2 regions of the Pseudoalteromonas sp. Ps84H-4 genome follow, and region 2 is predicted to be linked to the other one. Evidence: predicted binding sites of a transcription regulator. Region 2 holds the regulator's gene; the other holds the start of a gene.
The links. Region 2 encodes FliA, which starts transcription of late flagellar genes. Its sites were predicted from a motif close to CTAAAGNTNNNNNNNNNNNNGCCGATA; they were not measured.
Positions count from the first base shown of each region.

Region 1: the regulator FliA is predicted to act here: its motif matches at 15,714-15,740, upstream of pomA (flagellar motor protein PomA).

Region 1 is NZ_JAMXSK010000005.1:172,137-190,649, forward strand. It holds gene thrC (threonine synthase) at 1-1,197, shown strand, start outside; gene NH454_RS07320 (hypothetical protein) at 1,229-1,597, opposite strand; gene glyA (serine hydroxymethyltransferase) at 1,889-3,145, shown strand; gene nrdR (transcriptional regulator NrdR) at 3,253-3,702, shown strand; gene ribD (bifunctional diaminohydroxyphosphoribosylaminopyrimidine deaminase/5-amino-6-(5-phosphoribosylamino)uracil reductase RibD) at 3,705-4,844, shown strand; gene NH454_RS07340 (riboflavin synthase) at 4,849-5,502, shown strand; gene ribBA (bifunctional 3,4-dihydroxy-2-butanone-4-phosphate synthase/GTP cyclohydrolase II) at 5,545-6,660, shown strand; gene ribE (6,7-dimethyl-8-ribityllumazine synthase) at 6,874-7,338, shown strand; gene nusB (transcription antitermination factor NusB) at 7,354-7,764, shown strand; gene thiL (thiamine-phosphate kinase) at 7,809-8,783, shown strand; gene NH454_RS07365 (phosphatidylglycerophosphatase A) at 8,780-9,265, shown strand; gene NH454_RS07370 (ligand-binding sensor domain-containing diguanylate cyclase) at 9,299-12,385, shown strand; gene dxs (1-deoxy-D-xylulose-5-phosphate synthase) at 12,445-14,307, opposite strand; gene ispA ((2E,6E)-farnesyl diphosphate synthase) at 14,397-15,284, opposite strand; gene NH454_RS07385 (exodeoxyribonuclease VII small subunit) at 15,289-15,531, opposite strand; gene pomA (flagellar motor protein PomA) at 15,803-16,570, shown strand; gene NH454_RS07395 (flagellar motor protein MotB) at 16,574-17,497, shown strand; gene NH454_RS07400 (hypothetical protein) at 17,627-18,103, shown strand; gene NH454_RS07405 (DNA topoisomerase III) at 18,170-18,513, shown strand, end outside.
Region 2 is NZ_JAMXSK010000001.1:303,910-318,110, reverse strand. It holds gene fliQ (flagellar biosynthesis protein FliQ) at 1-128, shown strand, start outside; gene fliR (flagellar biosynthetic protein FliR) at 129-908, shown strand; gene flhB (flagellar biosynthesis protein FlhB) at 918-2,048, shown strand; gene flhA (flagellar biosynthesis protein FlhA) at 2,120-4,231, shown strand; gene flhF (flagellar biosynthesis protein FlhF) at 4,252-5,733, shown strand; gene NH454_RS01435 (MinD/ParA family protein) at 5,726-6,586, shown strand; gene NH454_RS01430 (RNA polymerase sigma factor FliA) at 6,613-7,323, shown strand; gene cheY (chemotaxis response regulator CheY) at 7,364-7,747, shown strand; gene NH454_RS01420 (protein phosphatase CheZ) at 7,765-8,532, shown strand; gene NH454_RS01415 (chemotaxis protein CheA) at 8,548-10,824, shown strand; gene NH454_RS01410 (chemotaxis response regulator protein-glutamate methylesterase) at 10,888-12,027, shown strand; gene NH454_RS01405 (flagellar motor protein) at 12,020-12,784, shown strand; gene NH454_RS01400 (flagellar motor protein MotB) at 12,789-13,748, shown strand; gene NH454_RS01395 (ParA family protein) at 13,760-14,201, shown strand, end outside.

The DNA.
Region 1 (18,513 bases), on a different contig from region 2:
TTTTTTCCTGATAGCTTAACGCCTATCAAAGATGTTGATGCGCTACTTGATTTGGACTTTGTTAGCCGTAGCAGCAAAATTTTATCACACCTGATTGGTGATGAGCTGCCTGCCGATACTGTTGCACAGATGGTGCAAAATGCGTTTAACTTTGATGTGAAATTGGTTGAAGTTGAAAAAGACATGTATTGCTTAGAGCTTTTTCATGGTCCAACGCTTGCCTTTAAGGACTTTGGTGGTCGTTTTATGGCTGAGTGTTTGGCGCAGTTTAACCAAGGCGAAAAAGTAACGATTTTAACGGCAACATCGGGTGATACAGGAGCTGCCGTTGCCCATGCGTTTTATAACAAGCCAAATATTGATGTAGTTATTCTGTATCCGAAAGGTAAAATTTCATTAGCTCAGCAAAAACTGTTCACCACACTTGGCAATAACATTCACTGCTATGCAGTTGATGGTAGTTTTGATGACTGTCAAGGCATGGTCAAAAATGCGTTTTTAGACGATGAAGTAAAACAAAAACTTGGCCTTAACTCAGCTAACTCGATCAATATCAGTCGCTTGGTCGCTCAAGTGTGTTATTACTTTGAAGCAATAGCCCAGTTGCCAAAAGAAAAGCGTAGCAAGGCACATATCTCAGTACCAAGTGGTAACTTTGGTAATGTGTGCGCTGCGATGATTGGTGCAGTACTTGGTATGCCTGTCGCAAAATTGAGTGCAACAACCAATCAAAATGACACTGTGCCACGTTTTTTACAAAACAAAGAGTGGGCACCTAACGAAACGCTTGAGTCATTATCGAACGCAATGGATGTGAGTAAACCGAATAACTGGCCTCGTGTTCAATTTATGTTAGATAATAATTGGTTTAGCTATGATGACTTTTACTCAAGTTGTGTTGGCGAAGAAGAAACCAAAGAAGTGATGAAAAAAATTCATCAAACGGGTTATATCGCAGAACCTCATACAGCGATTGCTTACCAAGGCTTAAAAGAAAATTTAGCAGATGGCAGTGCCGGTATATTTTTAGCAACGGCACATCCTGCTAAATTTAAAGAAAGTGTTGAAGATATTTTAGGTATTGAGTTAGCAATGCCTAAGCCTCTAGCAGATGCTCTTGCTAAGCCTTGTTTGGCAGAAGACATCAAGCATGATTATCAACTATTGAGAACAGAGCTTTTAAATAAACTAGCTTAAAGTAATTAAAAGAGCGGCATTGCCGCTCTTTTTAATGTGATAATGAATGGCTGTGGCGGTTCAATAATCGCATTGCAATTATCACTAACGCACTAAAACATAGCAAAGCGCAGCTTAATAAGATGATCTCGTTTTGCGTCCATTGTGTTAAAGTCAGAGCACTAATGAATAAAATAAAGGGTTTAAATTCATAGTAATAGCGCGCTCTTCTTTGTTTAATTCGCTGACTTTTTTGATCTCGTCTTCGTGCTTCTGAGCGCATTCGCCATATGTTTGCACCCAGCAAAAATAACACAATACCAATGAGTGTGTAGAGCAGCTCATGAGGTATGACGATACAGGCAATACCTAAAAACAAATAGCAGTAGGGAACAAGTTCATAAATGGGCTTGGCTAACATTGACTCAAAACATCCTTGATCTGGGTTTGTATTACAAGCTTAGTTTCATTGTGCCCATATGCAAACGCATGATGAACTTTTTACGCTAAATCATATTTTAAAAATATATGTAATGTTTTAAATTTATAAATTTTTATTATGTATCAATAAAAAAATATCATTATTAAAACACTGTGAAATAAATTCAATCCCTGTTTAAATATGTTCATCTTTACAAGATAGGCAAAAGTGCGTTTTAAGCGTACAATATAGCCTTCAAAAAATACCATACACGTTGCCTTAGGAGACCCCATGTTAGAACGTAGCATGAATATTTCGGATTTCGATCCAGAGTTATTTGCAGCCATCACTAAAGAGACGGCTCGTCAAGAAGAGCACATCGAACTGATCGCGTCTGAAAACTACTGTAGCCCACGCGTACTTGAAGCGCAGGGTTCTCAGCTTACCAACAAATATGCTGAAGGTTACCCAGGCAAACGTTACTATGGCGGTTGTGAACATGTTGATGTTGTTGAGCAGCTAGCAATTGACCGTGCTAATGAATTATTCGGTACTGATTACGCTAACGTTCAACCGCATGCGGGTTCACAAGCAAACGCAGCTGTTTTCCAAGCACTTCTTCAGCCGCATGATACAGTACTAGGTATGAGCTTAGCTCATGGTGGTCACTTAACTCACGGTTCACACGTTAACTTTTCTGGTAAAACGTACAATGCAATTCAATACGGCCTAAATGACGAAACAGGCGAAATTGATTACGCTCAAGTTGAAGCGCTAGCATTAGAGCACAAACCAAAAATGATCATCGCTGGTTTCTCAGCATACTCAGGTATCGTTGATTGGGCTAAATTCCGTGAAATCGCTGACAAAGTTGGTGCCTACTTATTCGTAGATATGGCTCACGTTGCTGGTCTTATCGCAGCGGGTGTATACCCAAGCCCAATCCCTCACGCACACGTTGTTACTACGACAACTCACAAAACATTAGCGGGCCCTCGTGGCGGTCTAATCGTTTCTGCATGTGGTGATGAAGAAATCTACAAAAAGCTAAACAGCGCAGTATTCCCTGGCGGTCAAGGTGGTCCTTTATGCCACATCATCGCTGCTAAAGCAGTTGCTTTCAAAGAAGCATTACAACCAGAATTTAAAGCGTACCAAGCTCAAGTGGTAAAGAACGCTCAAGCTATGGTTGAAGTTCTTCAAGAGCGTGGCTACAAAGTTGTTTCTGGTAAAACAGACAACCACTTATTCCTTCTTGACCTAATCGATAAAGATATCACAGGTAAAGATGCTGACGCTGCACTAGGTAACGCTAACATCACTGTAAACAAGAACTCAGTTCCGAATGACCCACGTTCACCGTTCGTAACGTCTGGTCTTCGTATTGGTTCTCCGGCTATTACTCGCCGTGGTTTCAAAGAAGCAGAGTCAAAAGAGCTTGCTGGCTGGATCTGTGACGTACTAGACAACATCACTGATGAGTCTGTACAAGCTGAAGTAAAAGAGAAAGTTAAAGCTATCTGTAAAAAATTACCAGTTTACGCTTAATTATTGGTTGAACCGTAATTAAGATAACAATAGCGTTGTTTTTTGCTATTATAAAGGCCGCTTAATAAGCGGCCTTTTTTGTTTTTAATAAACGGAAGCTGAACTCTATGCATTGTCCTTTTTGCACCGCAAAAGATACTAAAGTAATTGATTCTCGACTTGTTGGCGGCGGCCACCAGGTTAGGCGTCGACGTGAATGTAATGAATGTCACGAACGTTTTACCACCTTTGAAGGCGCAGAACTTGTGATGCCAAGAGTCATAAAGCAAGACGGTAGTCGTGAACCATTTAATGAAGACAAATTACTCAATGGCTTGCATCGTGCGCTAGAAAAACGCCCTGTCAGCACAGAGCAGGTCGATGAAGTGGTCAACATTATTAAATCTCAGCTTCGTGCCACGGGTGAACGTGAAATTTCTAGCCATTTAATTGGTGAGTGCATTATGGAGTCACTAAAAAAACTAGATAAAGTGGCTTATGTTCGCTTTGCATCAGTTTACCGTTCTTTTGAAGATATTCGCGAGTTTGGTGAAGAAATCGCTCGTTTAGGTGATTAACTATGTCATTCACAGAACTTGATACGGCTTATATGGCACGTGCCATAGAGCTTGCTAAACAAGGTCGTTTTACTACAACACCAAACCCTAATGTTGGCTGTGTACTGGTTAAAGATGGCGAAATAGTCGGTGAAGGATTTCATCAACTAGCAGGGCAGGGCCATGCTGAAGTTAATGCTCTGGCAGTGGCTGGCGACAATGCAAAAGGTGCCACCGCATATGTGACTTTAGAACCTTGTAGTCATTATGGACGCACACCGCCTTGTGCCGAAGGTTTAAAAGCTGCGGGTGTTAGCAAAGTTATAGCTGCCATGGTCGACCCAAACCCAGCGGTGAGTGGTCGCGGTCTACAGATTTTAGCTGATGCAGGTATCGCTGTAGCATCAGGTTTACTTGAACAACAAGCGCGCGATTTAAACAAAGGCTTTTTAAAGCGCATGGAAACTGGGTTGCCATATGTGATTTGTAAAATGGCTTGCAGTTTAGACGGTAAAACTGCGCTAAATAATGGCCAAAGTAAGTGGATTACAGGGCCTAAAGCGCGCCAAGATGTGCAAGCATTTCGTGCCCAAAGTTGCGTGGTACTCACTGGTGCAGATACGGTTATGACCGATAATGCCAAACTTAATGTACGCATTGATGAGCTGCCATTTGATATGCCAACGTCACTGCCTTTGCGTCAACCTACCCGTGTGATTATTGATTCACAAAATAGGTTAACGCCTGAACTTGCATTATTTAGCATTGAAAGTCCGGTGATTATTTTCACTACATCGCTTGATAAACAGTATCAATGGCCTCACTTTGTTAAACACGAAGTTGTACCAGCAGTTAATAATAAAGTTGATTTATCAGCGGTTTTAAAGCGTCTTGCTGAGCTGCAATTTAACCATATTTGGCTCGAAGCAGGTGCGACCCTTGCCGGTGCATTTGCTGAGCAAGATTTAATTGATGAATACATTGTTTATATTGCCCCTAAGTTAATAGGTGATATGGGCAAAAGCTTACTAAACTTTGCAGAAGTTACCATGATGAGTGATATCACTGAACTGACCTTTACTGATACAGTGATGATTGGCGACGATATTCGCTTAACAGCGACAAAAGCAAAGCAAGCCACACACATTGAAAATAAAGAGTAGCACTATGTTTACTGGAATTATTGAAGCAACAGGTAAAATTGTTGAACTAACACAAAAGCAAGGTGACCTAGCTATTCGTATTCAAAGCACTAATTTGGATATGAAAGACGTTAAGCTCGGTGACAGTATTGCCACCAATGGTGTGTGTTTGACGGTTGTCGCTAAACATAGCGATGGTTTTAGTGCTGACTTATCAAACGAAACAATCAGCTTAACGGGCTTTGCTCACTATAAAAAAGGTCAAACAGTTAACCTTGAAAAAGCCATGCAACCACTTTCTCGCTTAGGTGGGCATTTAGTATCTGGTCATGTTGATGGTATTGCGACTGTAGAAAGTATCAGTCCTAATGCTCGTGCAACAGAGTACTGGCTAAGTACTGACAATGATTTAATGAAGTACATTCCTTACAAAGGTTCGGTATGTATTGATGGTATTAGTTTAACGGTCAACGAGGTCGAGCAAAACCGCTTTAAGTTGACTATTGTTCCGCATACCGCAGAGCAAACAACGATTGCAGAATTTCAAGTGGGTACTCAGGTGAACCTAGAAGTTGACCAGATTGCTCGCTATTTAGAGCGCCTAATAAAAGGGGCCGAACAACCTTCCCGTTCAGACATATCAATGAGCTTGTTAGCACAAGCTGGTTTTATTAAATAAGCAAAGATACGTCACTATTAATCATACTCTCATGGGCACATTATGAATCTACACAGCGCGCAAGAAATTATCGATGACATTAAAGCCGGTAAAATGGTTATTTTAATGGACGATGAAGACAGAGAAAATGAAGGCGATTTAATCATCGCAGCAGAGCATATCAGTGCTGATGCTATCAATTTTATGGCAACACACGGTCGTGGTTTAATTTGTTTAACGATGACGCAAGAGCGTTGCCAGCAGTTAGATTTGCCGTTAATGGTTAAAAATAACGGTGCTGCTTTTTCAACTAACTTCACTATGTCGATTGAAGCAGCGAAAGGCGTAACGACAGGTATTTCAGCAGCTGACCGAGCACGTACAGTTCAAGCAGCTATTGCCAAAGGTGCCGTGCCGAGCGATATCGTACAACCTGGGCATATTTTCCCAATTATGGCGCAACCAGGTGGCGTGTTAACACGCGCAGGTCATACCGAAGCCGGTTGTGATTTAGCTCGTTTAGCGGGTCTTGAGCCTTCGTCTGTGATCGTTGAAATCTTAAATGCCGATGGCACCATGGCACGTCGTCCAGATCTTGAAATTTTTGCAAAAGAGCATGGCTTAAAGATTGGCACTATTGCAGATTTAATCGAATACAGAAACCTAAACGAAACCACCATTGAGCGTGTTGCTAAATGTAAACTGCCAACAGATCACGGTGAGTTTGATTTAGTGACCTACAAAGACACCATCGATGGTCAACTTCATTATGTTTTACAAAAAGGTGAAGTATCGAAAGAAGAGCCAACGCTTGTTCGTGTTCACTTACAAAGTACCTTCAATGATATTTTATTATCTGATCGTAGTGCTGATCGCAGTTGGGGCTTATCGGATGCGATGGCTTACATTGCAGAACACAATGGCGTGCTGGTTATTTTGGGTAAGCAAGAATCAACTGAAGACCTTGAAGCAATGGTAAAAGCATTTGCTGCCGAAGATGCGGGTGAAAATGTAAATCATCGTAAATTCCAAGGGACATCGCGTACTGTCGGTGTGGGCTCGCAGATTTTGGCTGATTTAGGTATTGAAAAAATGCGCTTAATGAGCCGTCCGAAAAAATACCATGCACTATCAGGTTTCCACTTAGAAGTGGTTGACTACGTTGAGGCGCAATCTTAATTAACGCGTAATTTAATTAACGCGTAATTTAATTAAGAGGTTTACTCGTAATTTTATTTAAATTCAATGCGGTTAGCGTTACGAGTGGCCACTAGAGTTAGATTTATTAGCCAGAGTTCAGGTTAACTAGGCTACTTTTATATTTTTGTGGTATTATGCGCCGTAATTTTTGCGCAATCGCAACCGCTTAAACTTATTTTTTAGGGTTATTAAATGAAAATTATTGAAGGTAACAAATACGCACCGGGCAAAAAGTTTGCCATTGTCATTTCTCGCTTTAATGACTTTATTGGTAGCAGCCTATTAGCAGGTGCTGTTGATGAGCTTAAGCGCACAGGTGGCGTATCTGACGACGACATTACTGTTGTTTACGTACCAGGTGCCGTTGAATTACCTTTAGCAGCGAAACGCGTTGCAGCAAAGAAAGAACACGATGCAATCATCGCTCTAGGCGTTGTGATCAGAGGTGGTACACCACACTTTGATTTAGTCGCTGGCGAATCAAACAAAGGTCTTGCACAAGTATCACTTGAGTACGATATCCCGGTTGCATTTGGCGTATTAACCACTGAAAGCATTGAGCAAGCAATTGAGCGCGCAGGTACCAAAATGGGTAACAAAGGTGGCGAAGCTGCTTTAGGTGCGCTTGAAATGGTTAATGTGTTAGACAAAATTTAAGTTTAAGGAATCTCTGTGAAACCAGCAGCAAGACGTAAAGCACGTATCTTAGCACTTCAAGCCGTATACTCTTGGCAGTTAAGCGGTAACCCAATTGCTGATATTGAACAGCAAATGTTAATTGAAAATGATGTGACTAAAATCGACGTCGAATATTTCAAAGACCTAGCACGCGGTGTTGTTGTTAACTGTAAGCAATTAGATGAAATCGTTGCGCCACATTTAGCACGCCCAGCAGATGAGTTAGACATGGTCGAAAAAGCAATTTTACGTCTGTCTGGCTATGAGCTGAAATTCCGTGAAGACGTTCCATACAAAGTAGCAATCAATGAAGGTATTGAGCTTGCTAAAATGTTTGGTGCTGAAGACAGCCATAAGTTTGTCAACGGTGTACTTGATAAAGCAGTTAAAGAGCTGCGTAAGTAAGTAGCCCCGTAAAGGAGAGCCGGCTTGGGCCGGCTTTTTTGTGAATGAAGGAATTTGAATTAATTAACCGTTACTTTAAAGGTCGCGGTATCATCCGTCGTGATGTAAACCTTGGTATAGGTGATGATTGTGCGTTGGTCACTGTGCCAGAAAACTGTCAATTAGCTGTGACAACCGACACATTAGTTGCAGGTGTACACTTTTTTGATGACATTTCTCCTCGCGCCCTTGGGCATAGGGCGTTAGCTGTTAACTTAAGTGATTTGGCTGCAATGGGTGCTGAACCTACCTGGATTTCAGTAGGATTGACCCTGCCTGAAGTGAATATGGAATGGATTGAGCAGTTCACAGAAGGTATGCATGAAATTGCGGAATACTTTAATGTGCAAATTATCGGTGGAGACACTACACAAGGTCCGCTCACAATTACTATTTGTGCCAAAGGTATTGTGCCTGAAGGCAAAGCATTGCGTCGCAGCGGTGCAAAGGTAGGTGATTGGATTTATGTGACCGGGCCACTGGGTGATGCAGGTGTTGCTATCGAAGCACGTAAGCAAGGTTTCGACATCGCGCCTGAGCATTTGAGTTATTTAAACAATCGTTTCGATTACCCGACTCCGCGAGTTGCAGCTGGGCAGGTATTACGAGGTGCGGCTTCAGCTGCCATAGATATCTCTGATGGTTTATTAGCTGATTTAGGTCATGTATTGGCGCTTTCGCAAGTCGGTGCAGTGATCCATGTTGATAAAGTACCTGTGTCTGATGCTGTCAGCGCATCAATTCCACGCCCTGAACAGTTTGACTATATTTTAAATTACGGCGACGATTACGAATTACTTTTTACTGTGCCTGAAAGCAATAAAAGCATGGTTGATATGAAACTTCGTCAATATGGCGTCGAAGCCAGCTGTGTTGGGCAAATAAAAAGTGGCGAAAGTGAAATTGAACTACTACTTGATGGTGAAAAATTTAACTATCAAGGTAAAGGGTTTCAACACTTTGCAAAGGAGCCGGTTTGAGTAGTAACCGATTATTTAATTTAAAACGCCCACATCAATTATTTGGTTTGGGTTTTGGTTTAGGCCTAGCACCTAAAGCACCTGGCACCTTTGGTACTTTTGCTGCATTACCATTTATTTTTACAACCATGTACTTTCCGCTATGGTTACAGATTGTATTTGCAATTGTGATCAGCGTATTTGGTATATGGGCTTGTGGTAAAACAGCAGATGACTTAGGGGTGCATGATCATCCTGCCATTGTTTGGGATGAAGTTGCTGGTTATTATATCACCATGATTGGTGCTGCACTTAGTTGGCAGTCATTGTTAGTTGGTTTTTTATTGTTCCGCTTTTTTGATATCGCTAAACCAGGCCCTATTCGTATTCTCGATAGGCGTTTACACGGTGGCTTGGGCATCATGGCTGATGATATTTTAGCAGGTATTTTTTCATTAATTTGTGTACAGGCTTTGTTTAAAGCTGGCTATTTACCCTTTTAAACGATTAATACAGTGTTACTTGGTGGCAAGTATATGATGCGATTTTTAGTTGTCTGTTTGTTGGTGTTATGCAGTATGCCTGCGTTTGCATCTATTACTGACTACGTCGTCAAACAATGGAATATCCAAAACGGCTTGCCATCTCAATCTCTTAAGAGCATAGCTCAAGACGAGCAAGGCTACATGTGGCTGGGTACTCAGTTCGGTTTGAGTCGCTTTGATGGTAATACTTTCACCAACTTCAACACACAAAATAGTGATTTCTTGCCAAGTAATGGTATTAACAAGCTATTAGTTGATAGTACGGGGTTACTTTGGGTTGGCACTAAAAACGGGATAGTAACCCTCGATCCAAGAACGATGATGTCGCAAACCTTTAATGTTAAAGGCCCAGTACGCGACATTCTTGAAGACTCTAAAGGCAGTATCTGGATTGCAGCCAACGGCCTTTATTATGTTGCACGAAATCAAGTCACCCTAAACCAAAACTCTGCGTTAGTCGTGCCAGTATCAAATGCTACGGCAATCACGCAAATAGTTGGTTCAGTGAGCCAAATGGCGCTGTCGCCAGAAGGTATTTGGCTGGTTAACGAGCGTCACTTATTGCGTTTAACTAATACTTCATCTGATTTTGCAAAGCTGCGCCTAGAACTTACCGCAAAAGTCTCTCTACCTGAGCGCCTAGCGCAAACCATCATTCATGATATGGCGTGGCTTGAGGGTAATTTATACCTTGCCTCTGAGCTTGGTGCCTACTTTCTTGATTTAGATGACGAGCTGCGTCCATTCCCACTTCCTAACGCGAGTAACTCTGCCGTTTACAAGTTTATGAGCGACTCAGATGGAGCGTTGTGGATTTCAACTTATGGCCGTTTACTCTTTAGAGATAACTCTGGGGACTGGCAATGGGTTGAGCCAAGTCAGCTTGATCAAAGTATTTGGTTTGCAGATATTTTCCGTGATAATCAAAATAATATTTGGCTGGCAAGTTTCAGTGAGGGGTTATGGCTTGCTCACGAAGGGCGTATTGAGCGCCACTCAGCTATTTCAAATATGACAGAAGCGGTGATGGCGATTAGCCAAGCACCTGATGGCAAACTATGGGTGGCTAACCGCAGTGGTGTCGGCTACTTCGATTACAATAAGAATTTTGTAAATCAAATACCAAGTAATCAGTTTGGTCGGGCTGCAGTTCACGATTTGCAGTTTGATGGTGATCGCTTATACATTGCTACAGGTCGCGGTGTTTTTTACTATGAGAATCAAACCTTGTATACAGTGCCAGGACGAGCACTGCGCGATAACCCTGTATTCGCAATTAGCCGTTCTAGTAAAGGCGGTTTTTGGCTCGGTACTGGTCGCGGTATGTACCGTTTAAGTTACGGTGGCTTAACACCTTTTGCTTACAATGCGTTCTTGAGCAGTAAATTTATTACCTATGTGCTTGATGAGCAAAATTTTGGCTTAATAGGTACCAGTAAAGGGGCTTATTACTTTACTGACCGTGGTATTGAAAAAATTGGTGACCAAACCAGTTTAGAAAGCGCTTATGTCACCAGTATTTTAAATATTGAAGGGGTGGGGATATTAATTGGCTCTCTTAACGATGGTTTATTTTATCGCAGCACCCAAGGTCAGTGGCGTCAACTTGATGCAACAGACGGCCTACCGTACGGCTCGATTTTCAGCCTTGTTTATGACAAACAGTTAAAACGTATTTGGGTAAGTACCATGAAGGGCGTTTACCGCATGCCGGTAGAGCAATTTGGTACTGATATAGAGAGCTTAAAAGTAGAGCAAGTGATCTCATCATTTGACCGACAATTAGATGGTAAAGCCAGTCAGTGCTGTGCTGGTCTTGGCCATGATGCTGTAGCAGACACAGGTAACTCTATTTGGTACCCAAGCTTACAAGGGGTAGTTGAAATACCTAAGAGTGTTGAGCTTTTTGGTGTGCAAGCGCTTAAGCCGCGTATTGAAAGTATTATTACGCCGCTGCGAAGCTTAAGTACCGCTACTTTAGGTGATAAACCTGAGCTACAAATTGATGAGCGCGATGTGACAATCAAATATACCGCAATTGATTATTTTGCTCCTTCAAGTATTGAGTTTAGATATCGACTGAGTGGTTTAGACAGTGATTGGCGCTATGCAAACACCCGCCGTGAGGCTATTTATACAAATTTACCGCCGGGGGCATTTTTGTTTCAGCTTGAAGCCAAACGTGGTGGTGAAGATTGGCAAAAGGCTCGTCGTACCGAGTACACATTCGTTGTTCCACGTCGCTTTGACGAGACCATTTACTTTAGACTCTTGATCACAAGTAGTTTTATTTTACTGTTCTACCTCGTGTTTTGGGTGTTTAGGGCGCAAGAGAAGCGTAAACAATTAGCACTTGAAAGCTTAGTAACAGAGCGCACCGTAGAGCTTCGTGAAGCCAACGATAAGCTCAATCAAGTAAATTCTCAGCTTAAGTTAGTCAGTCACTCAGATGAGCTAACGGGGCTTCGTAGTCGTCGCTTCTTGTTTGATCAGCTCCCTAAAGATATTGAACATTTCCAACGTAATTCGCAATCATTGCAAGCACAGGGTAAGTCGTTGGTGCTACTGATAATTAACCTTGATAACTTTAGCCGCATCAATGATTCCTATGGACCACTTGCAGGCGATAGTTGTTTACAGCAAATGGCGACATTGTTGAATAGCCGGACACAAGGCTCAGACTATGTCGCACGCTGGAGTGGCGATGAGTTTTTACTCTTATTACGTGATTTCAAACGTACAGCTATAGACAATTATGTTGCTGACTTGTGTGAAGCAATTGCAGCAAACCCATTTAGGCTACCAAATGGGGAATCGACCACCATCACTGCGTCTATTGGCTGGTCTTTCTATCCATTACCTTTATTGGGTGGTCAAGTGATTGGCTGGGAAACGTCTGTTAATTTAGCTGATATCGCGCTACACCAAGTGAAAAAGCGCGGTGGTGATGGCGTTGCAAATATTACCTTTGATGAACAATTAGATGCTTTTGAGTTTGAGCAAAATAATAATGTTGATAAACAACTGGGTGTTCTTCAAGAAACAGGTCTTGCTGATATTAAGGTTTGGATGCGCTAATATAAACGATGACAAAAAAGGAGCCTTAAGGCTCCTTTTTAGTTTTATTAGTGTACGGCTTAGGCCATAAACTCTTTGATGCTAGTTAAGATACCGTTTGCATCTAAGCCCATTTCTGCGTGCATTTCGTCTTGAGTACCATGCTTAATGAATTCATCTGGAATACCTAAGTTCAAGATAGTCACATTTGCTTTAATTGCAGCTAAGTACTCATTCACAGCAGAACCCGCACCGCCAGCAATGGCGTTGTCTTCTAGGGTAACAATTACATCGTGGCTACTCAACAACTCGCTAATAGTCTCTGTATCAAGAGGCTTAATGAAGCGCATATCAATCACTGTTGCATTAAGCTCTTCAGCAGCTGATTTGGCGTTTTCTAGTAGCGTACCAAATGACAAGATTGCCACTTTACTACCTTGTTTGATACTTCGCGCCTTACCAATTTCAATCGCACTCATTGTTGATTCAACATCACAATTGCCTGCGCTACCACGTGGGTATCGTACGGCAACAGGCTGATTGCATTGGTAACCTGTATACAGCATCTGGCGGCACTCATTAGTGTCGCTTGGTGCCATGATAATCATATTAGGAATACAGCGCATAAAGCTTAAATCGTAAGCACCTTGGTGAGTTTCACCATCAGCACCAACAATCCCGGCACGGTCAATAGCAAATAAAACCGGTAGGTTTTGTAATGCCACATCGTGAATAAGTTGGTCGTACGCACGTTGTAAAAAGCTTGAATAAATAGCAACAACAGGCTTCAGTCCTTCACAAGCAAAACCAGCTGCAAGCGTTACAGCATGTTGCTCAGCAATTGCTACATCAAAGTATTGCGCTGGGTACTCTTTAGAAAAACGAACCATGCCTGAGCCTTCACGCATAGCAGGAGTAATCGCCATTAGCTTGTCATCTTGTGCTGCCATATCACAAAGCCAGTCACCGAACACATTTGAGAATGTGGCAGCGCCAGGTTTTGATTTTGGTAATTTAGACATGCTCGGATCAAATTTTGGTACGCCATGGTAACCAATTGGATCCGCTTCAGCAGGTTTATAACCTTTACCTTTTTGCGTTTTAATATGCAGTAGCTGAGGGCCTTTAAGGTTACGCATATTACGTAAGGTATCGACCAACATATTGACATCGTGACCGTCGATTGGGCCGATGTAATTTAGGCCTAATTCTTCAAAGAATGTGCCCGGAATGACCATACCTTTTAGGTGTTCTTCCATGCGGCTGGCAAGTTCTTTCACTGGCGGTAAACCCGAAAGAAGTTTTTTACTGCCTTCGCGAATATTGGTGTAGAAGCTACCAGACAAAATACGTGCAAAGTGGTTGTTTAGGGCACCTACGTTTTCTGAAATCGACATTTCATTATCGTTTAAGATAATTAACACGTTAGGGTTTACATCGCCCATGTGGTTCATCGCTTCAAATGCCATACCAGCAGTAATTGCGCCATCGCCAATAACAGCAACCGTTTTACGATCTTTACCTTCTTTTTCAGCGGCAATAGCCATGCCGAGCGCTGCAGAAATAGAAGTACTTGAATGACCAACACTGAAGGTGTCGTAAGGGCTTTCTTCACGGAATGGGAAAGGGTGTAAACCGTCTTTTTGACGGATAGTATGCATTTGGTCACGGCGACCCGTTAAGATTTTGTGCGGGTATGCTTGATGACCCACATCCCATACTAAACGATCTTCAGGGGTGTTATAGACATAATGAAGGGCCACTGTTAACTCAACAGTACCTAAACCTGATGCTAAATGACCACTACTTTGCGAAACTGAATTAAGCAGGTATTCGCGTAACTCTTTACTAAACGCAGGTAACTTATCTTGCGCAATATCACGCAGTTGTGCTGGTTCGTCAACCAAACTTAATAATGGATACTTGCTACTATCAAGTGTCATGATTTTATATACATCCTTCGCTAACCAGAGTGCATTATAGCCCATTGCTGCTCTGATTTTTTAGTTATTTTGTCTTTCTTTTTTAGACGTTAATAATTACGCTCAACAATATAGCTAGCAAGGCTTGCCAGCTCGCGGGTGTCGTAATCAATAGCCTCAAGTGCTTTATGAGCCCGAGCCAATAAGTCTTGTGCTTTTTGCTTAGCGCCTGCCATACCTAATAATGCAGGGTAGGTCGCTTTATTGGCCGCAATATCTGAACCTTGCGGTTTGCCTAACGTTTCGGTGTCTGCCTCTACATCGAGAATATCGTCCTGTACCTGAAAAGCCAGACCAATTGCTTGACCAAACAAATTAAGCTGCTTTAACGTTTGCTCATCACATTGCGGCGCGGCCAAAGCCCCCAAGGTGATTGCACAGTTGAGTAATGCGCCAGTTTTAAGTTGATGAATACGTTCTAGTTCTTCGACTGTAATTGCTTTATCAGTAGCTTCAATATCAAGTGCCTGACCACCTACCATACCCTCTATACCTGAGGCTTTGCTTAACGAGGCGATCATTCTTACCTGTTGTGTCGTAGGTACTGCAAACTGATGGTTAGCAATTAAATCAAATGCTAATGTTTGAAGAGCATCACCGGCGAGAATAGCTTGCGCTTCACCATAAACAATATGACAAGTAGGGCGGCCACGTCTTAAGTCATCATCATCCATTGCTGGTAGGTCATCATGAACTAATGAGTAGCTATGAATACACTCAATAGCAGCGGCAAGAATATCAAGGTCAGCTTTGTCAGCTCCCATCATGCGGCCCGTCGCATAAACGAGGTAAGGACGTAAGCGCTTACCACCATTTAAAACGCCGTAATGAGTGGCTTCTTTAATGGTTTTTTCAGTGTTTAGTGGCAGTTCGAAATAGCGATTTAAATGTGCTTCAACGTCTTCTCGAGCGCGTTGTAATTGTTCTTTTAATTGCACTTAATTAGTCCAAGTTTGAGTCAAAGTTGCTAAGAGGAGCTTGGCTATCGTTACCCATTAATATGGCCACTTTTTGTTCGGCTTGTTGTAATTTTCCAGATGAGGCATTCGCAAGCGCTATACCACGCTCAAACTGTTTTAGCGATTGTTCTAAAGACAGTTCACCTTGCTCCATTTGTGCAACAATCTTAGATAATTCATCCAGTGCTTCTTCAAAACTCAAGTTTTCTGGTTTCTTTGTTGCCATAGTGGCCTCGATAGCTAATAGAAAGTGAGGCCAATTTTAGGGGGAATGCTAAACTAGGTCAAAGAATGATGTGTTTTTTTGCGCATAAAAGGAAATCAATATGCTATTTTTACGGTTTTAGAAGTAGCGGCAACTTGTAGCTTAAAAATCTTACATTAAAATAAAATTAATTCATTTAATGATTTAAGTAATTCAATTGCTTGCCGATAAGCAGTTAATAATAAAAATTTGATGCCGTTGGTGTCGTGTATTTGTTCCTCTGGAGGGGTATGTGGATTTAGCAACCATAATAGGTATTCTTGGTGCCATAGGCTTAATTGCTATGTCGATGGTATTAAGTAGTGACGGCCAAGTTGCAATGTTTTATAACACGCCTTCGGTGGTCATTGTATTTGGTGGTTCGATTTTTATCGTGTTATCGAACTTCACTATGGGGCAGTTTTTGGGCATTGGTAAGGTCGCTGCAAAAGCCTTTATGTTCAAAATTGAATCGCCAGAAGAATTAATTGAAAAAGCAGTAGAATTAGCTGACTCAGCACGTAAAGGTGGTTTCTTAGCATTAGAAGAAGCCGAAATCCCTAATGGCTTTATGCGCAAAGGGGTTGATATGTTAGTGGATGGTCATGATGCTGATGTAGTTCGTGCCACACTGCAAAAAGATATTTCCCTCACCGCTACTCGCCATGAACTTGGTGCAGGCTTATTTAAGTCGCTTGCCGATATCGCTCCTGCGATGGGGATGATAGGCACGCTAATTGGCTTGGTTGCAATGTTATCTAACATGGATGACCCAAAAGCAATTGGTCCTGCAATGGCTGTAGCTCTTTTAACAACACTTTATGGTGCTTTTTTGGCAAACGTTGTTGCAATTCCAATTCAGGTAAAACTAGAGCTGCGTAAAGATGAAGAAGCCCTCAACCAACGTTTAATTCTTGATGCGGTACTGGGTATTCAAGATGGTCAAAACCCGAAAGTAATTGAAGGCATCTTGAAAAACTATTTAGCTGAATCAAAACGTAAAGTCGATACCGAGGAGTAGGGCATGTCAGATCAAGAGTGCAAATGTCCACCTCCGGGGTTACCTGCCTGGATGGGAACCTTCGCAGATTTAATGTCGCTATTAATGTGCTTCTTTGTACTCTTGCTTGCTTTCTCGGAAATGGATGTTCTTAAATTTAAGCAGATAGCAGGTTCAATGAAGTTTGCTTTTGGTGTACAAAATAAAATTGAAGTAAAAGATATTCCAAAAGGGACCTCGGTCATTGCAATGGAGTTCACTCCGGGCAAACCTGAACCTACTCCTATCGAGACAATTCAACAACAAACCGTAGAGATGACACAACAAATGCTCGAGTTTCAGGCTGGTGATGAAAGCTCTGCAGGTGGTCGTCAAGAACAGCGTGGTAATAAGCGTGGTGGGGAATCACAAAGCACTGCTCAGCAACAAGCAATGGAGCAGTCAATTTCTGCAGCAGATCAAGAGCAAACGAATGAGCTTGTGAAGAAAATTGCCCAACAGCTTGAGCAGCAAATTATGGATGGCGCGATTGAACTTGAGTCACTAGGTCAGCAAATTATCATTCGCATTCGTGAGAATGGTTCATTCCCATCAGGCAGTGCTTTCTTACAGCCTAGGTTTAAACCTATCATTCGTGATATTGCTACGCTGTTAAAAGATGTGCCGGGTGAAATAACCGTGTCAGGGCATACAGATGATTTCCAAGTATCGAATGAGCTTTATACAAACAATTGGGATTTGTCGTCAAAACGTGCTGTTGCAGTTGCTAGCGAAATGGAAAAGGCCCCCGGTTTTGATAAATCTCGTATGATGGTTGTAGGTCACGCAGAAACAAGGCCACTAGTACCGAATGTAACCGATGAAGATCGTAGGCGTAACCGACGAGTCGAGATCTCTATTATGCAAGGTAAGGCGCATGAATCTGAGCCTATTGATGTGAGGCAATAAATCAATTAAAGTGAAACTTCATTAACAGATGTAATGGAGTATACAAATGAAAAAAGTTGATAAATATAGCTATATGCCAGGCAATGGTGATGGCGGTGATGACGATAAAACTGATTAAGGCGCTACATTTTGCCTGACTGGTTTGTAGAAATTAGAGTTATCTTAAGCAATAGCTGGGTGTTCATTTTGAGCCCAGCTATTATTATTTTTTATCTTCGTAAAGATTGGCCTGCTTTTTATTTCTCTGTTATTACTGCTGCTTTTTTCCTTTATGGAACTCTTATTTATTCTGCTTTAAAAGAATTTGATGACATTTATATCTGGCGCTATGTAGTCTGGGCTTTTAATGATATTGCTTGGATGGCAATCATTGCTTATTTAGGTATTAAAGACAAAGTCTACTTATGGCAAAGTGTGTTGGGACAACTTGTTGTTATTATGGCGCCAATTTTACAACTGTTCCGTTTGGTCGACCGCCATCTTTGGGATTTATCATACAGTACCTACATGTATAAGACCCTGCTACCGCTAATCAATATTGGTACTGTGGTCGTTTGTTACCTACCACTTATCTATCTCTTTACTCGACGAAGTCAGCAAGCTTAAGCGATTCCTAAGTTAAAAATCCTGTGCTAGACTACTGTTTATAAAAACAGTATTTAGTGTTACTTTATGAAACTTTACATTGCCGAAAAACCCTCCCTAGCACGGGCCATTGCAGATGCGCTGCCAAAACCACAGAAAAAACAGGATGGTTATATAGAGCTTGCTAATGGTGATTGTGTTTCTTGGTGTGTAGGGCATTTGCTTGAACAAGCAGAGCCCGATGATTACGATGCAAGTTTTAAAAAGTGGCGATTTGAGCACTTACCTATCGTGCCAGAACAATGGCAATTAAAACCTAAAGCAAAAACCCGTAAACAACTCACTGTATTAAAAAAGCTGATCAAGCAGGCAAGTATCATAGTTCATGCAGGTGACCCTGACCGTGAAGGCCAGCTATTGGTTGATGAAGT
Region 2 (14,201 bases):
CCTTAAGCTTCTTACCGCGTTTGTTAATTACCATAAGTGCACTTATTATCGGGGGCCATTGGTTTACTCAAGAGCTTATGGATTACTTTACGCGTTTAGTGATGTCGATACCGGAGATTGCAGGCTAAATGGAGTTTCCATTTGCAGTCATAATTCAATGGCTCAGTGATTTTCTACTGCCGTTGGTCCGCATAAGCTCAATGATCATGATTATGGCTGGTCTTGGCGCGAAAAACGTTCCCACACGAATTAAACTAGGTTTAGCTATTGTAGTAACGTTTGTTGCTGTACCTATGTTGCCGCAGGCAAGCTTTAATAATCTTTTCTCATTTGAAATGATATTAGTCGTGATACAGCAAATGCTGATTGGTGTTGCGATTGGCTTTGCTTCAGTCTTACTGCTCAATACCTTTGTTCTTGCCGGACAAATACTAGCAATGCAAACCGGTCTTGGTTTTGCGTCGGTCGTTGACCCGTCAAACGGTATGAATGTTCCAGCAGTGGGCCAGTTTTATCTCATTTTGGCTACTTTGCTGTTCTTTGTGTTTAACGGTCATTTGATGATGATTCAAATGGTTATTCATAGCTTTGAGGTATTGCCAATCGATGGTAATTGGTGGGCAGTGGATCATTACTGGGATATCGTTACTTGGGGCGGTTGGATGTTTACCACAGCCTTAGTACTTGCCTTGGCACCACTAACAGCTATGCTGGTTATTAACATGTCGTTTGGTGTAATGACCCGTGCAGCACCGCAACTTAATATCTTTTCTATAGGTTTCCCGTTTACTCTTGTTGCTGGGCTTGTGATTATTTGGGCAACGCTTGGTAACTTTATGACTCAGTTTGAGTTTCAGTGGTTAAAAATGGTTGAGTTAATGTGCAGCCTTGTTGGTTGTACACCTTAGGAGCGAGCCATGGCTGAAGATTCAGGTCAAGAAAAAACCGAAGAACCCACCGGGAAAAAAATAGAAGATGCCAAGAAAAAAGGCCAAGTAGCGCGCTCAAAAGAGCTCGGCACTATGTTTGTACTTATTTTCTCAGCAATTTCGTTACTAATTTATGGTCCTGAAATCGGCAAAGGTTTGTACAACATTATGGGCCGATTATTGAGCCTGAATCGCAATGAAACCTACGACACAACTAAAATGTTCTCTGTGTGGGGAATTGTTGCTGATGCGTTGATTTTCCCTATGGCGATGTTCGTTTTTATCATTGTCATTGCTGGTTTTATAGGAAATACCTTGCTAGGCGGATTTAATTTTAGCTGGGAAGCCGCAGCACCAAAAGCGAGTAAAATGTCGCCTGCGAAAGGTATTAAACGTATGCTTGGCCCTCAAGCTGGCGTAGAGCTTGTTAAATCCATTTTGAAGTTTGCAGTGGTTGCAGGCTTTGCGGTGTTTTTAATTAATACCTTTTTTGATGAAATACTTCATTTGAGCCAAGAAAGCGCACCCAGTAATTTTATTCATGCGCTTGAGATCCTCTCTTGGATGTTTTTAGGATTGACCTGCACATTGATAATCATCGCAGCGATTGATGCTCCATATCAAAGCCACAAGCATCATAAAGAGCTGAAAATGACCCTACAAGAAGTAAAAGACGAATACAAAAACTCAGAGGGTGACCCACAAATTAAAGCGCGTATTCGCCGTACACAGCGTGAAATGTCGCAAAGGCGCATGATGCAAGATGTCCCCGATGCCGATGTTATTGTTACCAACCCGACTCATTACTCTGTGGCGCTAAAATATGATACAGCCAAAGCCGGAGCGCCTATTGTGCTTGCTAAAGGGGTTGATGAACTTGCTATGCAAATTCGTAAGGTTGGTAAAGGAAACGATGTGCCTATTGTTGAGTCTCCAATGCTTACTCGTGCGCTTTATCACACCACCGATGTGGGCCAGCAAATTCCGGATCAGCTGTTCACTGCAGTTGCTCAGGTTCTCGCTTATGTATTCCAGTTAAAACGCTTCCAAAAAGGGCGTGGTAAACGGCCTGTTCCACTCGACAAAAAGTTACCGATTCCAGATGGTTACAAATATTAATTCCTAGCCATATAACTTGGAATAGTTATTGCAAATTCCGTGTAGTGTCAATTTTTTGAAATTGTTGAATTATGGAATTTAAAGCGGTATTACAACAACTTAACAGAGATAAAAAAGAATATGCTAAGGGTGTCGGTACGCCACTGCTGGTACTTGCAGCCTTGGGTATGGTTATTTTACCCCTGCCTCCATTTCTTTTAGATATTCTTTTTTCGTTTAATATCGCGTTAGCTCTAGTGGTGTTACTTGTTACTGTGTACACCATGAAACCGCTTGAGTTTGGTATGTTCCCAGCGGTACTTCTGATTGCAACCATCATGCGCTTAGCACTGAATGTAGCCAGTACCCGTGTGGTATTGCTTGAAGGTCATAATGGTGGGGACGCTGCGGGTAAAGTAATCGAGGCCTTTGGCTCGGTGGTTATCGGTGGTAACTATGCGGTTGGTTTAGTCGTCTTCCTTATTCTTATCATCATTAACTTTGTGGTTATCACTAAAGGTGCTGGCCGTATTTCTGAAGTGTCAGCTCGTTTCACCCTTGACGCAATGCCAGGTAAACAAATGGCAATTGATGCTGACTTAAACGCTGGTTTCATTAGTGCTGAACAAGCCCGTGAACGCCGTGAAGAAGTAACTCGCGAAGCCGATTTCTATGGCTCGATGGATGGTGCGAGTAAATTCGTAAAAGGTGATGCGATTGCTGGTATTGTCATCTTGGTTATTAACATTGTTGGTGGTTTATTTGTTGGTATGATCCAGCATGATCTTACTTTTGGTCGAGCAATGGAAGTTTACACTCTTCTAACCATTGGTGATGGTCTTGTTGCGCAATTACCTTCGCTATTATTATCAATCGGCACCGCGATTGTTGTAACCCGTCAAAATGAATCGCACAACATGGGCGATCAGTTTAAAACGCAATTGGGTAATGAAAAATCGTTATTCATTGCCTCTGGTATCCTAATCATTATGGGCTTAGTACCGGGCATGCCACATATTGCATTTTTAAGCTTAGGTGCATTGTTAGGTTATTTAGCGTATTACACGCAACAGCAAAAACTTAAAGCTGCAGCTGAGAAAGCAGAGCAAGAAGCTAATGGCGGTGCACCGGGTACGGGTGTTGCTAACAAACAAGAACAAAAAGAACTTGGCTGGGATGATGTACAGCAAGTTGATGTGATTGGTTTAGAAGTAGGTTATCGCTTAATTCCACTTGTTGACCAATCTCAAGGTGGTGAACTGTTAAATCGTATCAAAGGTGTGCGTAAAAAGCTGTCTCAGGAGCTTGGCTTCTTGGTGCCTCCTGTGCACATTCGCGATAACTTAGAACTTGACCCTAACGCTTACAGAATCACGATGATGGGTGTTTCAAGCGGCGAGGGCGAGCTTAAGCATGGCGATGAGCTCGCGATCAATCCTGGTCAAGTATTTGGCCCAATCAAAGGCGTGGCTACTAAAGACCCTGCATTTGGTTTAGATGCGGTATGGATCAAACCAGATCAAAAAGATGAAGCGCAATCATTAGGCTACACCGTAGTCGACTCAGCAACTGTTGTTGCGACTCATATTAGTCAGTTACTTACTAACAGTGCAGCGTTACTACTTGGCCATGAAGAAGTGCAAAACTTATTAGATATGTTAGCGAAGAGTCATCCTCGTTTGGTTGAAGGACTGGTTCCTGACGTATTACCACTCACAACAATCGTAAAAGTGCTACAAAATTTACTAAACGAAGGGGTGGCAATTCGCGATATGCGCTCAATTGTACAGACCCTTGTTGAATATGGCCCACGTAGCCAAGACCCTGATGTACTAACGGCTGCAGTGCGAATTTCACTGCGCAGACTAATTGTTCAAGACGCCGTTGGTATGTCTTCAGAAATCCCTGTCATAACCTTGGCGCCTGAGTTGGAACAGATGTTGCATCAGTCACTTCAGAATGCAGGTGACGAAGGTGCCGGAATTGAGCCAGGCCTTGCAGAGCGACTTCAACAATCATTGAACGAAGCGCATCAAAACCAAGAAATGGCCGGTGAACCTTCGATACTGTTAACGTCAGGAATGTTACGTACTGTGTTATCTCGCTTCGTTAAGTACACCATCCCAGGTTTAAGGGTGATGTCTTACCAAGAGGTACCAGACGAAAGACAGATTAAGATTGTCAGCTCAGTAGGCCAACAATAGGATAGTAAAGGGGTTGAACCATGAAAATTAAACGTTTTTTTGCCAAAGATATGCGTACAGCACTCAAGGAAGTGAAAGACGAGTTAGGTGTTGATGCGGTAATTATGTCAAACAAAAAGCTAGCCAACGGCGTTGAAATCGTTGCAGCTGTTGATTATGACAAAGCAGCCCCGAAAGCAGAAGCAAACCCAGCGCCAGTGCAATCAGCACCTGCGCCACAGCATAACTTCGTCAAACCTGAGCCAATGCGTGCCAAGCCTGAGCCGCAAGCAAAAGTTGCCGATAGCTTACAAGCGTTACTAGAGCGTCAAGCCCCACGCCCTCGTTCGCCAGAGCTGGCGTCAATGTTCAGTCAGTCAGGTATTGATACGAGTGAACACTATCAACCTAAAGAGCAAAGTTATGATCAACCTCGTCCTGAATATGCTCCAAAACCACGCTATCAAGAGCAAGCTGCTCCACGTATGCAAACACAAGCGCACAGTTTAGGTTTTGATGATGACTTAGACTCAGGGTTTGATGATCTTGATACACCTACAGAGCGCAAACAAGCAGCGCCGGCAAACCAATCTGAAATTGCGACAATGCGCGAAGAAATGAATGCCATTCGTCAATTACTTGAACATCAAGTATCAGGCTTAATGCAACAAGATATGGCGCGTCGCGATCCGACTCGTGCGTGTATGATTGACCGTTTAGCTGGTATGGGTATTGAGCGTGACGTTGCAGAGCAAATGGCCTGTTTTATTCCTGACGATGTATCACGTCAACAAGCTTGGCAAGCACTTCTGCAAATGGTTGAAAACCAAATGCATACAACGAATAACGAAATCCTGCGTCAAGGTGGTGTATTCGCTTTAGTTGGCCCTACAGGTGTTGGTAAAACAACCACTGTTGCAAAACTCGCAGCACTTGGTGCACAAAAATATGGTGCCGATAAAGTGGCGCTTATCACGACTGATACTTACCGTATTGGTGCCTACGAGCAACTTGCAACTTATGGCCGTATTATTGGTTGTGGTGTGAAGCAAGTAAAAGATGCCAATGAATTGGCTGAAGTGCTATACCATTTACGAAATAAGCGTCTAGTATTAATAGACACTGCAGGTATGAGCCAACGTGATTTACGCTTAACTGAGCAACTTAATACCTTAATGCGTAATCAGCGAGTTGATATTCGTAGTTATTTAGTGTTGAGTGCTACAGCACAAATTAATGTGCTACAAGAAACCGTAAGACACTTTAAAAAGGTTCAGCTAAGTGGCTGTATCTTCACTAAATTGGATGAATCGTTGAGTTTAGGTGAGATTATTAGCATAGCGATTCAAAATCGCCTGCCAATAGGGTATCTTACTAATGGTCAGCGTGTTCCAGAAGATATTCGCGTAGCGAATGCTGAAAAACTAGTGAAAAAAGCTGAACAATTGTATTTAAAACGAGCAAAAGCACAACATTCACGACGTCAAGCAGTAGCGTCGAACACAGTAGGGATGTATGATTAACACAGTATTAGATCAAGCAAGCGGCCTGCGCAAAATGAATCAAAATAATAATAGTGGCGTTAAAGTTATCGCTGTTACTGGCGGCAAAGGTGGTGTGGGCAAAACGAATGTATCACTCAACACTGCAATTGCATTAGGTCAGCAAGGAAACCGCGTATTAGTATTGGATGCCGATTTAGGATTGGCAAACTGCGACGTGATGCTTGGTTTACGTGTTGAACGTAATTTATCTCATGTTTTATCTGGCGAATGTGAGCTTGATGAAATTCTTGTAGAAGGCCCTGCTGGTATTAAAATTGTGCCAGCAACGTCTGGCTCGCAAAGCATGGTGGAGTTAACTCCTTCTGAGCATGCAGGCCTTATTCGCGCTTTTAGCGAATTAAACACCGAGTTTGATATTTTAATTGTCGATACCGCCGCAGGTATTTCGGACATGGTATTAAGCTTTTCACGTGCAGCACAAGATGTCGTTGTGGTTGTATGTGATGAACCTACCTCAATTACAGATGCCTACGCGCTTATTAAAGTGTTAAGCCGAGAGCATGGTGTATATAAATTTAAAATTGTTGCCAACATGGTGCGTAGCATGCGTGAAGGGCAAGAATTATTTGCTAAACTTTCAAAAGTAACGGATCGTTTTTTAGATGTTTCTATGGAATTAGTCGCAACGATTCCCTATGACGAAAATATGCGTAAATCTACGCGACGTCAAAAGGTTATCGTTGAGTTATTTCCAAACTCACCAGCAGCGGTGGCGTTTAAAACATTAGCAACGAAAGCAGTTAAGTGGCCGATCCCTAACCAACCGTCTGGTCACTTAGAATTTTTTATTGAGAAACTAGTAAACGGCTAACTATGACAACATCGGTGAATAAAGCGATGGGATATCAATCAGCACAGAATTTAAATGCGATTGTTGAAAAGCACGCCTCTTTAGTCAAAAAAGTGGCGTGTCATTTGATTGCTCGTTTACCTGCTAGTGTTCAGCTCGATGATTTAATTCAGTCAGGCATGATCGGCCTTATTGAGGCGTCAAAAAACTTCGACGCTAGTAAAGGTGCAAGTTTTGAAACCTTTGCAGGTATCAGAATTCGCGGTGCAATGCTTGATGAAATCCGTCGAGGCGATTGGGCACCACGCTCTGTGCATCGAAATGCACGTCTAGTCGCAGAAACAATTGCTGAATTAGAAAGTACCCTAAACCGCGAGCCCAAAGACACAGAAGTTGCTGAAAAACTTGATATTACACTAGATGAGTACCATCATATTCTACATGACGTTAATTCTAGTAAAGTATTAGGTATCGAGGATTTAGGTGTTGATGAAGACGTAATAACACCAATGGGTCATGATTTAGCACTAGACAAACCGTTTAATAACGTTAAAAATGAGCGGTTTAACCAGTCTCTATTAACGGCTATCCAATCGTTACCAGAAAGAGATGCCCTTGTTTTGTCTTTGTATTACAACGATGAAATGAACTTGAAAGAAATAGGACACATACTCGATGTTAGCGAGTCGCGTGTGAGTCAAATACATGGTCAGGCGATGATTAAGCTCAAAGCAAAAATCAATGACTGGATTAATTAGTAGTAAGTAAATATAGGTTCAAACCTCACCGGAGGATGTTTTGGATAAAAACATGAAGATTCTTGTTGTTGACGATTTTTCTACAATGAGACGTATCATTAAAAATCTATTAAGGGATTTAGGTTTTACCAATGTGCAGGAAGCTGATGATGGTTCAACAGCATTACCAATGCTACAAAATCAAGAATTTGATTTTGTTGTAACAGATTGGAATATGCCTGGCATGCAAGGTATTGACTTGTTACGTGCTATACGTGCCGATGATAGCCTTAAACACATTCCTGTTTTAATGGTAACAGCTGAAGCGAAAAAAGAACAAATTGTTGCTGCTGCTCAAGCAGGTGTTAATGGCTACATTGTTAAACCATTTACTGCTGCGACACTTAAAACCAAATTGGAAAAAGTGTTTGAACGTTTAGGTTAATCTAAGGGGAGAGGCTTATGTCAGCACCTGCTGCGCCTCATATAAGTTTAGAGCAAGCTCGTCAACTTGTTGAGTATCTTGAAAAAGGTGAACAAGAAAAGGCAGATAAGCTAATTCTTGAAGCCGCATCAAAAGAACAATCAGAGTTGTTTGCCGAAGTCGGTAAATTGACGCGTCAACTGCATGAAGCGTTAAAGAACTTTGATCTTGATACTCGTCTCGCCGATTTAACTACCGATGCGATACCCGACGCTAAACAGCGATTAAACTATGTCATGGAAATGACAGAAAATGCAGCAAATAAAACCATGGATGCTGTTGAGGCAAGTTTACCTATTGCACAACAACTTGCTGATGAAATTGCAACAATCAAGCCCACGTGGGATCGATTGATGAACCGAGAAATTGAGCTTGGTGAGTTTAAAACCTTATGCCATAGCTTAGATAAGTTCATGAACAACTCTCATGCTAAAACTGATGAATTACAAGGCTTGATGACCAATGTGCTTATGGCACAAGACTACCAAGATTTAACTGGTCAGGTAATTCGCCGTGTTATTGAACTAGTACGAGAAGTTGAAGACAGTTTAATTAATCTCTTAACTGTATTCGGCAGTCAAGAAGATGGTCAGCAAAAACAAGAAAAACAGGCCACAGAACAAGCACCTGCAACAAGCGATACGCTAGCAGGTCCTGAAGGGCCAATTATTGATGCAGAGTCACGTGATGATGTTGTCTCAGGACAAGATGAAGTTGATGACCTATTATCAAGTTTGGGCTTCTAAGAGGAGAGTAACTGCATGAGCTTTGAAGTCGATGAAGATATTTTACAGGATTTCCTTGTTGAAGCAGGGGAAATTCTAGAGCTTTTGTCAGAACAATTGGTTCAGCTTGAGAACAACCCAGAAGACAAAGACTTACTTAACGCAATTTTTAGAGGTTTCCACACTGTAAAAGGTGGGGCAGGTTTCTTGAGTATGACAGAGCTTGTTGACGCTTGTCATGGTGCAGAAAATGTCTTCGATTTACTTCGCCAAGGTGTGCGTAGTGTAACACCTGAATTAATGGATGTTATTCTTCAAGCTCTTGATACCATCAACGAAATGTTCTCAACTATTCAAAATCGTGAGCAACCAGAGCCTGCCGATCCTGCTCTACTTGATGTACTTCATAAGTTAAGTCAGCCACCAACAGCAGAAGAGCTTGCAGGAGAAGACACAAGTGTTATTGAAGACACAACCCCTGCACCTGAAGAGCCAGTAGTAGAAGAACCTGTTGTTGATACCACTGATGTAACAGCCGACATAAACACTGATAATATTGATGAAAGCGACCCGTTTGCTTTTGATATGCTATTTGATGGTGGTGGTTTAGCCCAAGAGAGTGCTTCACAGAATATTGATGAAATCACTGAAGACGAATTTGAAAGTTTACTTGATGAGTTACATGGTAAAGGTCAAGGACCTGCAGCTGCAACTCTCGATTCAAGCAGCAATGATAGTGATGACATTACCGACGATGAGTTTGATAGCTTATTAGACGAACTTCATGGTGTGGGAAGTTTTGGTGAAGTTAAACAACCCGATACCCCTCAACCTGAAGCTCCAAAACCTGCTGTTCCTAGCACCACCAGTGTAAGTAGTGATGGTGATGACGAGATCAGTGATGATGAATTTGAAGCATTACTTGACGAATTACATGGCAAAGGGAGTGCACCAAAGTCACTTGAAAGCACCCCAACAGCCGCACCGAACGTAGAGCCAAAGAAACCAACGCAAGCAGAGAAACCTGTTGCTAAAGCTGCGCCACAACAAGCTGCACCGAGTAAACCAGCAGCACCAAGTAAAGCGACTCCTGCACCAGCTAAAGCGCCTGAGTCTGCTGCTGCACCGAAAAAAGCGCCGCCACCTCAGGCCGAAACCACTGTACGTGTTGATACAAAACGCCTAGATGAAATTATGAACATGGTGGGCGAGCTTGTATTAGTGCGCAATCGATTAGTGAGCCTTGCTAATAACACAAACAGTGAGTCAATGGGCAAAGCTATTTCAAACCTTGATGTGGTTACAGCAGACTTGCAAGGTGCGGTTATGAAAACCCGCATGCAACCAATTAAAAAGGTATTTGGTCGCTTCCCTCGCGTAGTACGAGACTTAGCACGTAGCTTGAAAAAAGATATTAATCTGCAGCTGGTTGGTGAAGAAACAGATTTAGATAAAAACCTTGTAGAAGCGTTAGCAGATCCATTGGTGCACTTAGTGCGTAACTCTGTTGACCATGGTATTGAAATGCCAGAAGTGCGTGAAGCTGCGGGTAAACCTCGCACAGGTACTGTTACTTTATCGGCATCTCAAGAAGGTGACCATATCTTACTGACCATTCGTGATGATGGTGCAGGTATGGATGCTGAAAAGCTGAAGAAAATAGCGATTAGCAAAGGGGTTATTGACCATGATCAAGCAAGTCGTTTATCTGACACCGAGGCTTATAATCTAATTTTTGCACCGGGTTTCTCAACGAAAGAAGAGATCTCTGACATTTCAGGCCGTGGTGTAGGCATGGATGTAGTAAAAACGAAGATCACCCAGCTTAATGGCTCGGTTAATATCCAATCAGAATTGGGAGTAGGTACTGCGCTTGAAATCAAGGTGCCATTAACACTGGCTATCTTACCGACCCTTATGGTTGTGGTTGGTGAGCAAACTTTCGCATTACCACTTGCAGGTGTTAGCGAAATTTTCCATCTTGATTTAACTAAAACTAACGTTGTTGATGGTCAGCTAACAATTATTGTGCGTAAAAAAGCGATTCCGCTTTTCTATTTACAACACTGGTTAGTGAAAGGAGCCAACCGCCAAGAGCGAAAAGCAGAAGGTCACGTGGTGATTGTGCAAATTGGTACCAAGCAAGTAGGGTTTGTTGTTGACTCATTGATTGGTCAAGAAGAGGTCGTAATTAAACCTCTTGATGCATTACTTCAAGGTACACCTGGTATGGCTGGTGCAACAATCACATCAGATGGTGGCATTGCGTTAATTTTAGATGTACCGAGTATGCTCAAGCACTACGTTGGCTAATAAGAAATAGTAATTTGCAGCCAATAGGCTGCATTAAATACGATAAATAACAAGAGAGTGCCAATGGCAGTCAAAGTATTAGTTGTTGATGATTCAAGCTTTTTTCGCCGTAGAGTGAGCGAAATATTAGAGCAAGACAGCAATATTCAGGTAATAGGGTTTGCAGTAAATGGGCGCGAAGCGGTTGATAAGGCCCGAGAACTAAAGCCTGATGTAATTACCATGGATGTGGAAATGCCTGTACTTGATGGCATAAGTGCCGTTAAAGAAATTATGGCAGCCACACCCACGCCTATTTTAATGTTTTCATCGCTTACTCGTGATGGTGCAACAGCCACTCTTGATGCATTAGATGCCGGTGCGCTTGATTTCTTACCAAAGAAATTTGAAGACATTGCACGTAATAATGAAGATGCAATTGCATTATTACAAAATAAAGTAAAAGAGATTGGCCGTCGTAGAATCTCTCGATTTACCCGCCCAGCACCTGTTGTAAGACCGTCAACTTCTACCAGTTCACGCAGCAGCGGTATTGTACAGCCAGATCGCAGTTTTAGTCGTTCAACACCGACTGCGGGCTCTTCATCGCCATCTGCAGCAAGTAACATTCGGGCTTCTGGTAAACAATATCAGTTGGTCGCAATTGGTACGTCAACGGGTGGCCCTGTGGCATTGCAAACTATTTTGACGCAATTACCTGCTAATTTTCCGCATCCTATTTTACTTATCCAACATATGCCTGCGGCGTTTACTCCGGCATTTGCAGCACGGCTAAACGGCTTGTGTAAAATTAACGTAAAAGAAGCACAGCAAGGCGATAAACTGGTTGCTGGCACAGCTTATTTAGCTCCGGGCGGTCAGCAAATGCTGGTAGAAGGACGTGGCAGCTCACGTACGCTACGCGTGTTTGAAGACGATAGTCCTCGTATTACTTATAAACCAAGTGTAGATGTTACTTTTGCCAGTGCAGCCAAAGCGTACGGGGCAGATGTATTAGCTGTCGTGTTAACGGGAATGGGGGCTGATGGCCGAGATGGTGCCCGCATGCTCAAGCAAGCAGGTGCGACAATTTGGGCTCAAGACGAAAAAACGAGTGTCGTATATGGTATGCCTCAAGCTGTTGCTAATGCAGGCCTTGCCAGTGAAAGTCTTGCATTAAATGATGTTGCGGCTCGTTTAACGCGAGAGACTGGCTGTGGATAAGCTTTCCTTTCTTGGTTTAATCGTTGCTGTCAGCGCAATTGCCTTTGGTTATGCGCTAGAAGGAGGAGTGGTAACAGCCTTATTCAACGGGCCTGCGCTAGTTATCGTACTTGGCGGTACCTTAGGTGCGGTGATGCTCCAAACCCCAGGCAGTGTTTTTGCAAAAACACTTAAAATTAGTCATTGGGTTTTTTTTCCTCCATATCATGATATCGACGCCGCCATTGAGCAAGTAAAACGCTGGTCACATAAAGCGAGGCAAGAGGGCTATTTATCATTAGAGTCTGAAGCACTTGCTCATTCAGACCCCTACGCGGCAAAAGGGTTGAACTTATTAGTCGACGGTATTGATGAGAATAGACTTAGAGATACGCTAGAAATCGACTTAATGCTTGAACGTGAGCGCTTGCTTGAAGTTAGCAGAGTGTATGAAGCGATGGGGGGTTACAGCCCGACAATCGGTATTTTAGGTGCCGTATTAGGCCTAATACAAGCAATGCAATTTATTACTGATCCTGAAAAACTAGGTGCTGGTGTAGCAACCGCCTTTATCGCTACCATTTATGGTGTTGGCTTAGCAAATCTGTTGTTTTTACCTATGGCGAACAAGCTGAAGCAGCAAATTGAACAAAAAATGCTTTATCATGAGTTACTTGCTGAAGGTATTATTGCAATCTCTCAAGGCGAAAGCCCACTAAATATTGAACTTAAACTTGAGGCGTACCGTGTTGATCGCCCAAGTTTAGTTGACGAGTAATATCATGTTGCGCCGTCGCTTGCGTCAAAACACTCAAAAAAGTCAGCATACTGAACGTTGGTTGGTTTCATACGCAGATTATATGACTATTATGTTTGCGTTTTTTGTGGTGATGTACGCGATCGCAATTAGTAAAAATGAAGATTTCCAAATCCTCTCAGATTCTCTTGAACAAGTTTTTGAAAAATCAGCCCGTCAGCAGCAGCAAGTTGGAACAGGTGTCAACGGCACGGGTATTTTGACTGACCGAGTCAGTCCCGAAAATGATATTTTATACGGAGAAAGCATCCGTAAAGATGAACAAGGCCCAGAGCTACTTGATGGGCAAAGTGAGACCAGTAATATTGATAAGAAGCACCTAGGTAAACCACTCGATAGCCTTCTTACCAAGTTACAGTCTGCACTGATAGATGAAATTCGCGATGGTGAGGCAAGTCTTGAGTTACATCAAGATTGGCTAATTATAGAATTGAGTTCGGGTATGCTGTTCTCTTCTGGAAGTGCGGTGGCTCAGCAACGAGCCAAGCAAGTTGTAAGCTTAGTCAAAGATATAATTGCCCCTGTAGATAACTATATTCGTGTACGTGGTTATACCGATAACGAAGGTATTCGCAATGAAATGTTTCGTTCTAACTGGGAATTGTCGGTTGCACGTGCCACTTCTGTGCTAGTTGAACTTGAAAACTTAGGTATCAACCCTGCACGTATGGCGATTGAAGGCTACGGACAATATTCACCGTTTGCGAGTAACGATACAGAACAAGGCCGAGCTGAAAACCGTAAAGTGGTGGTTGCGCTTTCTAAATATGGTTTACCACCAGAACCGACAACCCCTAGTGATGAAGACACTGAAAAGCCGCAGCAACAAGCTCCTGAAATTGAGTTGCCAAGCAATGATAACACCATTAAAGTGATTCAATTACCTCATGGTGGCATTCGAATAACCACGCGCAATGAACAATAATAAGGTGTGATGTGAAAGTTTGGACAGTAGCAAATCAAAAAGGTGGCGTAGGGAAAACAACAACAGCTGTCAGCCTTGCGGGTATTCTTGCATTACAAGGTAAGCGTGTTTTACTTATTGATACCGATCCACATGCATCTTTAACTTATTATTTTGGTATTGATTCTGAAGAGCTTGAGGTTAGCGTGTATGATATTTTTGCACGCGGCAACAGCATGGCAAGTGAAGAAATTTTGCAAGCGTTATGCCCTTCAACATTAGAAAACCTTGATATTTTACCTGCCACTATGGCAATTGCGACACTTGATAGAAGCATGGGTAATAAAAATGGTATGGGCTTAATTCTTAAGAAAGCGCTGGCAAAAATTAGTGACCATTATGACTATGCAATTATTGACTGCCCACCAGTACTAGGGGTGTTGATGGTTAACGCCTTGGCAGCCAGTGAGCGTA